DNA from 3 places in the Halomonas sp. NYA30 genome. Region 2 is predicted to be linked to each of the others. Evidence: predicted binding sites of a transcription regulator. Region 2 holds the regulator's gene; each other region holds the start of a gene.
What was found. The regulator sigma-54, encoded in region 2, starts transcription at its own class of promoters, with help from an activator protein. The targets are predictions, from matches to a motif close to TGGCACNNNNNTTGCTNT.
Positions count from the first base shown of each region.

Region 1 (3,236 bases), 2.1 Mb from region 2:
GACCTTGGTCGAGCACCACTGCCAAAAATTTGCTGACCACTTTTATCGGGTGATGCTGGAAGATCCGCATGCCTCGCTGTTTCTCTCCAACGATCAAGTGGCACTGCGCTTAAACCCCTCAATGCGGCGCTGGCTGAAGGCCATGTTTGCCGTTGAGCACGCCGATTTTGAATCCCTGGTTGAGCAGCAGGAAAAAGTGGGGCAGGTGCATGCTCGCATCGATATTCCGGTCAACCTGGTGCTAAACGGGGCACGGCAGCTGAAGCAGGCGTTTTATCAGCAGCTCAACGCCACGTTCAAAAGTCCGCTATCGCCGGGGGATGCCGCGGTGTATGTCTCTGATCATATCGATATGGCCATGGAAATCATGAGCCACGCCTACTCGGTGGCCAGTGACCGTAATGCGCGCACCGAAGAGTCGTACAAACTATTTTCCCTTACGCAAAGCATCGGCGACGAGCGTGAACGCCAGCGTTCGGCGCTGTTGAATTGGGAGAATGCGCTGATGTTTGCCATAGCCGCCCAGCAGAATATCGCCACGCTGCCGCGGTTGTCGAATTCCGATTTTGGTCTGTGGTACTTCCATAAAGCGTGCCATGCGTTCGAGGGCGTGCCAGAGATTGCCACTATTTCACGCCATATTCAGCAAGTGGATAGTGAGTGGCTGGCAGTGCTGCATCATGAAGATGCTAGCCAGCGACTTAAGGCGCTGAGCGAGATTCGTGATGCCGCCCGCACGGTGTTGATGCTGCTCGACAATGTGATAGAGCGTGCCTCCGGTTTGGACGCAGGGCGCGACAGCTTAACCCGGTTGCTCAACCGCAAGTTTTTGTCAGTGGTGCTTAACCGCGAAATAGACATTGCTCGCCATTCGGAGCACTGCTTTGCGCTGTTAATGGTAGATATCGATCACTTCAAATCGATCAACGATACTCATGGGCACGACGCTGGCGACAACGTGCTGCAGCAGGTGGCGAGCATCCTTGATCGCTCCACCCGTGGGGGTGATTACGTGTTTCGCATGGGCGGCGAGGAGTTTTTGATTGTGCTGGTCAATACTGACCATGACGGCAGCCGGTTATTTGCTGAGCGTTTACGCCAATCGGTGGCTAAAGAGCCGATGCTCGCTGGCGCCGATACGCTGCTTAACGTGACGATTAGCGTGGGTGTAACGCTTCACGATGGCCACCCGGACTATCACCACTCCTTGCAGCGGGCTGATCAAGCTCTTTATGAAGCGAAGCGCGGCGGGCGTAACCGGGTCTTTATGCAGTAATGGTGTGAAAAGTGAGTGCAAGCTGAGCGCTAAATAAGTAGTGAGTGCATTTATTTGGTGCATATGAGGCCTAGTGTCGTGCTTTATTGGTGCGTCTAGATGCGTAGCACTGCAAGTCACCGCCGTTCATCCCTGCCATTGACCGCACAACAAGGCTTTTCACCATTTTGGCGCATTAATTGCTTACCTATGTCAAAGGCTTAGTGAAAAAGGAAGCGATAGCAACCCATGATCCTGTGCGAACTTGCCAAACCACACATTGCCTCTGGCCACCGCTTCGATCAAGGCCGCCACTGGGCGGCCTCGTTGGCCTTGACGTTTGCCCAACGTGACGGCGTTACTCGCATGGTACAGGCTCGCCACCAGGGGCCGCTGCGGGTGCAGCGGCCATTCTACCCAGAGGGCCGCGATGAGGCGTGCCATGTGTACGTGCTGCACCCGCCGGGCGGACTGGTGAGCGGCGATGCGCTCACCATTAGCGCTCATGTCGCGGGCGGTGCCCATGCGCTAATCACAACGCCTGCTGCCAATAAACTCTACAAAGCTGATAGCCAGGGCGTGGCTTGGACTCAGCACACCCGGCTAAGCGTTGAAGATGGCGCCACTCTGGAGTGGCTGCCCCAGGAGACCATCGCCTTCGATGGCTCGAAAGGCGAGCAGCGCACCCATATCGAGCTGCATGGCAGCGCCCGCTGCCTGGGCTGGGAAGTGATGGCGCTAGGCCGCCCCGCCAGCGACTTACCCTATGTTTCCGGGCGTATTGAGCAGCACTTCCGCTTAACCCTGGACGGCAAACCGCTGTGGCTAGAACGCCAGCCCCTCGATCCTTTGCACCCCCGCTTTAAGGGGCGTTGGGGCCAGGGTGGCGCCACCGTACAAGCCACGCTTTGGGCGGTGGGGATTACCGACGCCCCTGTAGCCATTGAAGCCTTACGTGAAGCGCTGCCGGATAACCCGCGCTGGGCGGTTACCGTCCGCCATGGCGTGCTGCTATTACGCTACTTGGGTAACGCGCGTAATGAAGCCTGGGCATTATGCGAACAGGCTTGGCAACTTTTGCGCCCCCTATGGATCGAGCGAGACGCCCACACACCGCGTATTTGGTTAACCTAATCGAATAGATTGCTGGAGAAACGCCCCATGGAATTAACCCCAAGAGACAAAGACAAGCTGCTTCTTTTTTCCGCTGCTCAACTGGCCGAGCGACGTAAGGCACGCGGGTTGAAGCTGAATTACCCCGAAGCGGTGGCGCTGATTAGCTTCGAGATTATGGAAGGCGCCCGGGATGGCCGCAGTGTGGCTGATTTGATGAGCTACGGCCGCGAGATTCTTAGCCGTGACGATGTGATGGAGGGCGTGGCTGACATGGTTGACGAAGTGCAGGTCGAAGCCACTTTCCCCGACGGCACCAAGCTGGTCACTGTCCACACACCTATCAACTAGTTGTCAGCAACCAGGAGAGCATCATGATTCCCGGCCCAATGGTTCCAGGACAGTACCAATTAAAAGAGGGTGATATCGAGCTGTGTGTGGGGCGTGAGCGAATTAGTGTCGAAGTGGCCAATACCGGCGACCGCCCGATTCAGATCGGCTCCCACTACCACTTCGCCGAAGCCAACCCAGCGCTGGTTTTCGATCGCGACAAATCCCGAGGCTTTCGCCTGGATGTGGCCGCCGGCACAGCGATTCGCTTTGAGCCCGGCCAAACCCGGGAAGTCACGCTGATTCCCTTTGTGGGTAAGCGCGAAATTTACGGCTTCCGGGGTGATGTGATGGGCGCGCTAGAGGGGGATAAACAATGAAGCCGACCAACAAGATCAGCCGACAAGCCTACGCCGATATGTATGGCCCCACGGTGGGCGATCGCGTTCGCCTGGGCGATACCGAGCTGTGGATCGAAGTCGAGAAAGACGCCACCCACTACGGTGATGAGGTGAAGTTCGGCGGCGGCAAAGTCATC
Region 1 is NZ_OZ334477.1:4,319,163-4,322,398, reverse strand. It holds gene ACWI0H_RS19995 (diguanylate cyclase) at 1-1,276, shown strand, start outside; gene ACWI0H_RS19990 (urease accessory protein UreD) at 1,505-2,389, shown strand; gene ureA (urease subunit gamma) at 2,417-2,719, shown strand; gene ACWI0H_RS19980 (urease subunit beta) at 2,758-3,078, shown strand; gene ureC (urease subunit alpha) at 3,075-3,236, shown strand, end outside.
Region 1: a site for sigma-54 is predicted at 1,445-1,462, ahead of ACWI0H_RS19990 (urease accessory protein UreD). Genes of this name have one in related genera too.

Region 2 (3,236 bases):
GGCTTTCAGGAAGTTATTTGCTCACGAATTTTAGCGGTAAGCAACTCAAGTAGTTCGCGCTGGCTGCCTGCTTTACGCAGTTTCTGACGCGTATCCGCATCGTTCATGATGGTCGCTACCTGGCCGAGCAGAGAGAGATGTGTGTCATCAGCCTCTTCTGGCACTAGCAATACAAACACCAGATCCACCGGGTCGCCGTCGATAGCATCAAAATCAATCGCTTCTGCGAGTTTTAAAAAACCAGCAATTGGGGCCGAGCAGTGAGGACTACGCGCATGGGGAATAGCCACGCCGTTACCAATCCCGGTACTGCCTAAGCGCTCACGGCCAATTAAACGGCTAAACACTTCTTGGCTGTCCAGACTGGGGATATTTTGGGCAATAAAGGTGCTGAAAAATTCCAGCACCCTTTTTTTGCTGCCCCCGGGTACGTCAAAGAGAACACGTTCCGGGGGGAGTATGGTTTCCAACGTCATTGAATTAACGCACGCCTGCGCCTTGGGCGCGAGCTTGTGCTTTTTCCTTATGTTTAACGAGTTGCCGATCAATTTTGTCCGCTAATGCGTCAATAGCGGCGTACATATCACTGTCTAGGGCTTCCGCATGTAAATCAGCACCTGCTGCGTGCAGTGTACAGGCGGCCTGCTGGCGCTCTTTCTCCACAGATAAGGTGACTTGCACCGTGGTTATGTTGTCGTAATGGCGCTCTACACGTTCAAGCTTTTCGTTGACATAGTCACGCAAGGCGTCAGTCAGTTCTACGTGATGACCAGTGATATTAACTTGCATTGACGTACTCCTTATCCATCGGACTGTACTTCGATTGTAACCCTTTTTGCCGCGTTGCAAAGCCCTTGTCGAGAGTTTCCCTAAAACGTTGATTTGTGCTAGCGCAAACGACGTCGCTCGCTAGAGGAGGGAATGCCCATGGCTTCACGGTATTTAGCCACCGTTCGACGCGCTACTTGAATTCCCCCCTCCCCTAATAGCGTGACTAAGCGGCTATCAGAAAGCGGCTTGCCTGGCGGCTCCTCTTGAACCAATTTCTTCAGCCGAGCGCGGATAGCGGTGCTTGAATGGCTGTCACCATCCTGGCCGCTGACTTGGCTTGAGAAAAAGTATTTGAGTTCAAATACGCCGCGAGGCGTATGAATAAATTTCTGAGTGGTTACCCGGGAAATAGTCGATTCGTGCATTTCCACGGCCTCGGCGATATCGGCCAATATGAGCGGCTTCATGGCTTCTTCGCCGTGTTCTAAAAAGCCAATTTGCCGGGTGATAATCTCGCGGCCAACGCGCAGTAGCGTATCGTTGCGGCTAGAGAGGCTCTTGATCAGCCAGCGTGCTTCCTGCAGGTGTTCTTTTAAAAACTGATTGTCCTGACTTTTATCCGCACGCTTTATTAAGCTTGCGTAGTCGGGCTGAATGCGAAGCCTTGGCAATGCCTCAGGATTGAGCTCTAAGTGCCAGCCTTCGTGGTCATGGCGTACGACCAGGTCGGGCGTTACATAACTATCATCGGTATCGCCATAGGCGCTGCCCGGGCGTGGATCAAGGCTACGAATGAGGAGAATGACATCAGCCAGCTGGTCATCATCGAGTCCCAGGCGGCGTTTTAGTAAGCGCATGTCATCTTTGCCGAGCGCTTCCAGAAACTGCCGTACTAAGCGGCGGGCAGGAACCAGCAACGGCGTATCATCGGGAAGAGTGGCCAGCTGCAGCATCAGGCACTCCCGCAGGTCGCGGGCGAATATTCCTGTTGGCTCAAATTGCTGAAGCTTAAGCAGAATGGTTTCTACTTCGCGCTGGCTAAGCCCATCGACACCTTGGGCGCGAAGCCCTTCACGTATGTCGTTGAGCGGCTGAGTTAAGTAGCCATTAGCATCTAACGCGTCGATAAGACTTTCTGCGACAAGTTGCTCTCGCGCGCCAAAATCAGTCATGGCTAGCTGCCACAGCAAGTGCCCATGAAGACTCTGGCCAGCAGCCTGGCGCTCAAAATCAGGTCCTTCGCTGCTGGAGCCACCGTGACTGCCCATATCTTGGTAGGTGTCAGACCAATCACTATCTACCGAGAGCTCGGTGGGAATGCTCTCTGACCACTCTTCCTCTTTGGGCTCGCTGGCAGCCTGTTCGCCAAATTCATCCTCTTGTTCCAGCATGGGGTTGGCATCTAGGGCCTGCTGAATTTCTTGACGTAAGTCCAGCGTTGATAGCTGTAACAGAGCAATGGCCTGCTGCAGCTGAGGTGTCATGGTCAGCTGTGTGCCCATGCGCAGTTGAAGAGAAGCTTTCATGACCATCTGAGAACCACTCGTTAATCAGAATGCTCCACCCTAGTGTGAGTAGGTCTCCGGTGCAAGTGCAATAAGCATGCCATTGGTAGTAAAGTTGTTGTAGAGCGCTAATTAGAAGTGAAAAATAGGCTAGAGGCGGAAATCAGCGCCTAGATAAACCTCCCTCACTTTCTGGTTAGTGAGTATCGAGGCTGGAGAGCCGCTGGCGATGATTTGACCATCGCCCACGATGTAGGCGATATCACAAATATCCAGGGTTTCGCGAACGTTGTGGTCGGTAATCAGTACGCCGATGTGGCGCTGCTTTAATGCCCGAATAATGGTTTTGATCTCGCCCACCGAAATGGGGTCTACGCCAGCAAAGGGCTCGTCCAGCAGAATGAATGCGGGTTCTGTCGCCAGTGAGCGAGCAATCTCCACACGCCTGCGTTCACCGCCTGAAAGGCTCATGCCCAGGTTGTCGCGAATATGGGTAATGTGAAAATCTTCAAGTAGCGCTTCCAGGCGCTGCTCGCGGTCGCTACGGCTGAGCTCTTTGCGCGTTTCGAGTATCGCCATAATATTATCGGCAACCGATAATTTACGAAAAATAGACGCTTCTTGCGGTAGGTAGCCGATACCCGCCGCAGCGCGTTCATGCATTGGGGCGCGGGTTAGATCTACATCGTCGATACCCACTTTGCCAGCATCGGATTTCACCAGCCCCACAATCATATAAAAAGAGGTGGTTTTGCCTGCACCGTTGGGGCCGAGCAAGCCCACAACGCTGCCTTGGGAGATCTCTAAATTGATGTCTTTAACAACTCGGCGTCGCTTATAGCTTTTGGCCAAGTGATGGGCATATAGGGTTTTGATTGGCGCAGTTTCTGTAGTTGCCAAGGCTTGGCTCCCTATTGTTCGGGCTGAAGCGTCATGCGTATGCGCTGGGTTTCGCTGCCG
Region 2 is NZ_OZ334477.1:1,791,676-1,794,911, forward strand. It holds gene ACWI0H_RS08125 (PTS sugar transporter subunit IIA) at 6-476, opposite strand; gene hpf (ribosome hibernation-promoting factor, HPF/YfiA family) at 481-789, opposite strand; gene ACWI0H_RS08135 (RNA polymerase factor sigma-54) at 888-2,303, opposite strand; gene lptB (LPS export ABC transporter ATP-binding protein) at 2,427-3,176, opposite strand; gene lptA (lipopolysaccharide transport periplasmic protein LptA) at 3,188-3,236, opposite strand, start outside.

Region 3 (3,236 bases), 2.2 Mb from region 2:
GTACGATGCATGTCCGGCATCACAAGGGTTGCAAGCACCGCAGTATGCATAACTCAGGACGACGTGGTCGCCAATTTCAAGTGAGGTAACTCCAGGGCCTACGGCTTCCACAACACCTGCGCCCTCATGCCCCAATACGGCAGGTAATGGCACCGGATAATACTGATCACGTACGATCAGGTCTGTATGGCACATACCGGTCGCCACCACCCTGACCAGCACTTCGTCTCCCTGGGGTGGGCGAATGCTTGCTTTTTCTATTGTAAAGTCAGCTCCTTTCTCTCGGGTGACTGCAACTGTGATGTCTGTGTGTGTATTGTTTGTCATGGTTCACCTCGGTATTGCGTTGTAATAAGAAATTTCTGGCTAAAGGCAGCATTTAAAGAGGGTAGGCGGGCGCCTCCCCCTTGAGCGTTAGCCACTGCCACTGCGTGAATTCATCTATATTGCTGCTCCCCCCCACGCTGGTTCCATTGCCTGAGGCGCCAACCCCGCCGAAGGGGTTGATGACTTCGTCATTCACTGTTTGATCATTAATGTGCAACAACCCTGTTCTTAGCTGCTCGCCTAAGCGTAAAGCACGGCCCACATCGCGCGAAATCACCCCGGCCGATAGCCCATACTCTGTATTATTGGCAAGTGCTACTGCCTCTGCGTCTGTGTCGAAAGGGATAACCACGGCAATAGGGGCAAACGCCTCCTCGTGAAAAATAGGGTTATCGGTGGTGACATCGCTGACGACCGCCGGCTTAAAGAAAAGCCCGTCGGTTTCACCACCCACGAGTACGTTGCCCCCGGACGCTTTTGCGCGAGACAGCAGGTCACATGCGTGATCCAGTTGGCCCTTGTCAATCAATGGGCCGAGAGCGAATTCTCCACTTCGCGGGTCACCAACGCTTAAGCTGCGTGCTTTCTCTGTCAGGCGTTCGAGGAAACGATCATAGATGTCCCGCTGAACCAGAATGCGGCCGCTCGACATGCAGATTTGACCCTGATGCAGATAGGCCCCCCAAGTGGCATTACTAATGGCCAAATCTAGGTCGGCATCATCAAGTATGATCAGCGAGTTTTTGCCGCCTAGCTCCAGCGATACTTTCTTAAGCAAACGGCCCGCGGTTTCGCCAATTTTTCGCCCTGCGGCTGTTGAGCCCGTAAACTGAATCATGGCAACGTTACTGTTCTCGACAAGCGCCGCACCTGTTGCCCCGCCACCTGGAAGCATCGCAAGCACACCTTCAGGTAAGCCTGCCAGTTCAAATAGGCGCGCCATACTGACACCGCCACATACACTGGTGCGTGGGTCGGGTTTGAGTATGACGGCATTACCCAATGCCAGCGCAGGGGCGACCGCGCGTATAGCTAGGTACAGGGGAAAGTTGAAAGGTGATATGACGCCGACAACACCCAAAGGACGACGGCGTGCGATATTGAGACGGCCAGGCGTTGAGGGCATCAGCTCTCCCGCCGCACGTGAAGGTAACGAGGCGGCTTCGTGTAGTACTTTTATTGATATCGCCACTTCAAACGCGGCCTTGGCAGGCGTTGAACCGCTCTCGTCTACAAGCCAATGGATCAATTCATCTTGGTGCTCCTCGGCGGTACGGGCGGCTTGGCGCATGATTGCCGCACGCTCATCGTACGGGGTGTTGCCCCAAGCTATGGCGGCTTCGTAGCTTTTTTCGGCGACGGCATCTACCTGCTCGCTAGCAGCGCTGCCGATATGGCCAAGTGTTGCGTCACTGGCAGGTGCTTTGACCTTCAATATGTCGCCGGAACCTGCTACCCACTGGCCTGTAAATACTTGCTTGTGCCATATGGAAGGTGTCAGTAATCGTGCATCGGACATGATGTTTCTCCTTTTCAATTGACTCACGCGTGCTTCAATATCGGTACTACGCCATTCCCTTAATTTCCCGGTGTTTAGAAAAGCTTGTGGCAACAAGGCCCAGGGCATATGCCATTGTATTGGCGTTGCTAGAAATTAATTCAGAATACTTTGGCTGCTCGAAGGTTAATGCGGTGCTCTTCCTTGAAGCCATTTTCAACATCAATGTCCTGGCCGTACTGCATCTGGAGTTGAAGAGTGGGTTGAACAAAGGTCGCGAACGTTGCCTGCCAACGACTGTTATCAAGTGCGTCGTCTTGCCGAACACCACCAACGGTCGTTTCGCCGCCGAAGGAGTGATAGTAGGAGAGGGCAAGGTGGCTTTGAGGGCTGAGTAAGTACTTGAAATGTGTCTGTAGGCTTTGGCTATCATTTTGCTCACGACGCGTACCTATAAAGTCATCGTTATCGCCGTAAGTCGCGTATTCGGCGATGATATCCAGCATAAAATCGTCACCAAGACCGGTGACGTAACCTGCTTGGAAAATGCCTTTCCAGCGATTTTCACCGACATTAATGGGGCCATTAGAGGCGTCGTACTTTCCCGCAGGCATTGAGGCAAAGGCGGAGAGACCAAACCACTTTTGTTGATCCGGGTTGTTCACTAACCACGTAGTGGCGCCGATCATGGGATCGCCCATGCCACTAGAGGAGGTCGGCTCCAGAGGGCCGAAAGGTGCTTTCAATTCAACCCTACCGAAAGGCAGTATTATCTGGGGATTGACGGTATACCCACCGATATTCAGATAGTGAATAAATCGGGCTAAACCGATACGGGTATCGAGCCCCGTATCATCGCGAAGCAAATCACCGTTCGCGTAAACTGAATCCCGGCTAGCATGCTGTAAATAAAGCAGCCCTAGCGTACTGCCTTCTGGTAGTGGTACGTAGTCACCCGGGTCTGTGGCAATTTCGGCGGCATTGGCGGTTAAAGTGGCGGTGGTGCTAAGCGTTAATGCTCCAGCCATCGCGAGAACATGTCGAATCTTTTTGCTCAGTGGGCTGCAGTGCATGGGCAGGCTATACGTCCGCATGTTATGTATCTCCATCATGCTTATTGATCTTGTAAGGTGCCTGCAATCTGTAGCGAGAAGCATGCCAACTGAGACGGTCGTGAATATTTATTTTAAGTTGTTGATTTTTATGATCCCCAAGCGTTCCTTCAGGGCCTTGATATAGTGCGTAGGCGTCTCAAAGTGAGAGCAATGTCTTAACATTCTCATTTTGATACAGCTTTAGCTTAGGGTGTATGCGTCGCTCTTCTGTTGCTCTTATGCCATGAGGCCCAGCTTGGACGGCTATTTTATGCTCTGGATTTCCTTGATTTTGCGATAAAGCGTGGCGCGGCCTA
Region 3 is NZ_OZ334477.1:4,202,717-4,205,952, reverse strand. It holds gene ACWI0H_RS19470 (NAD(P)-dependent alcohol dehydrogenase) at 1-327, opposite strand, end outside; gene ACWI0H_RS19465 (benzaldehyde dehydrogenase) at 380-1,846, opposite strand; gene ACWI0H_RS19460 (transporter) at 1,987-2,919, opposite strand; gene ACWI0H_RS19455 (sigma-54-dependent Fis family transcriptional regulator) at 3,184-3,236, opposite strand, start outside.
Region 3: a site for sigma-54 is predicted at 1,921-1,938, ahead of ACWI0H_RS19465 (benzaldehyde dehydrogenase). Genes of this name have one in related genera too.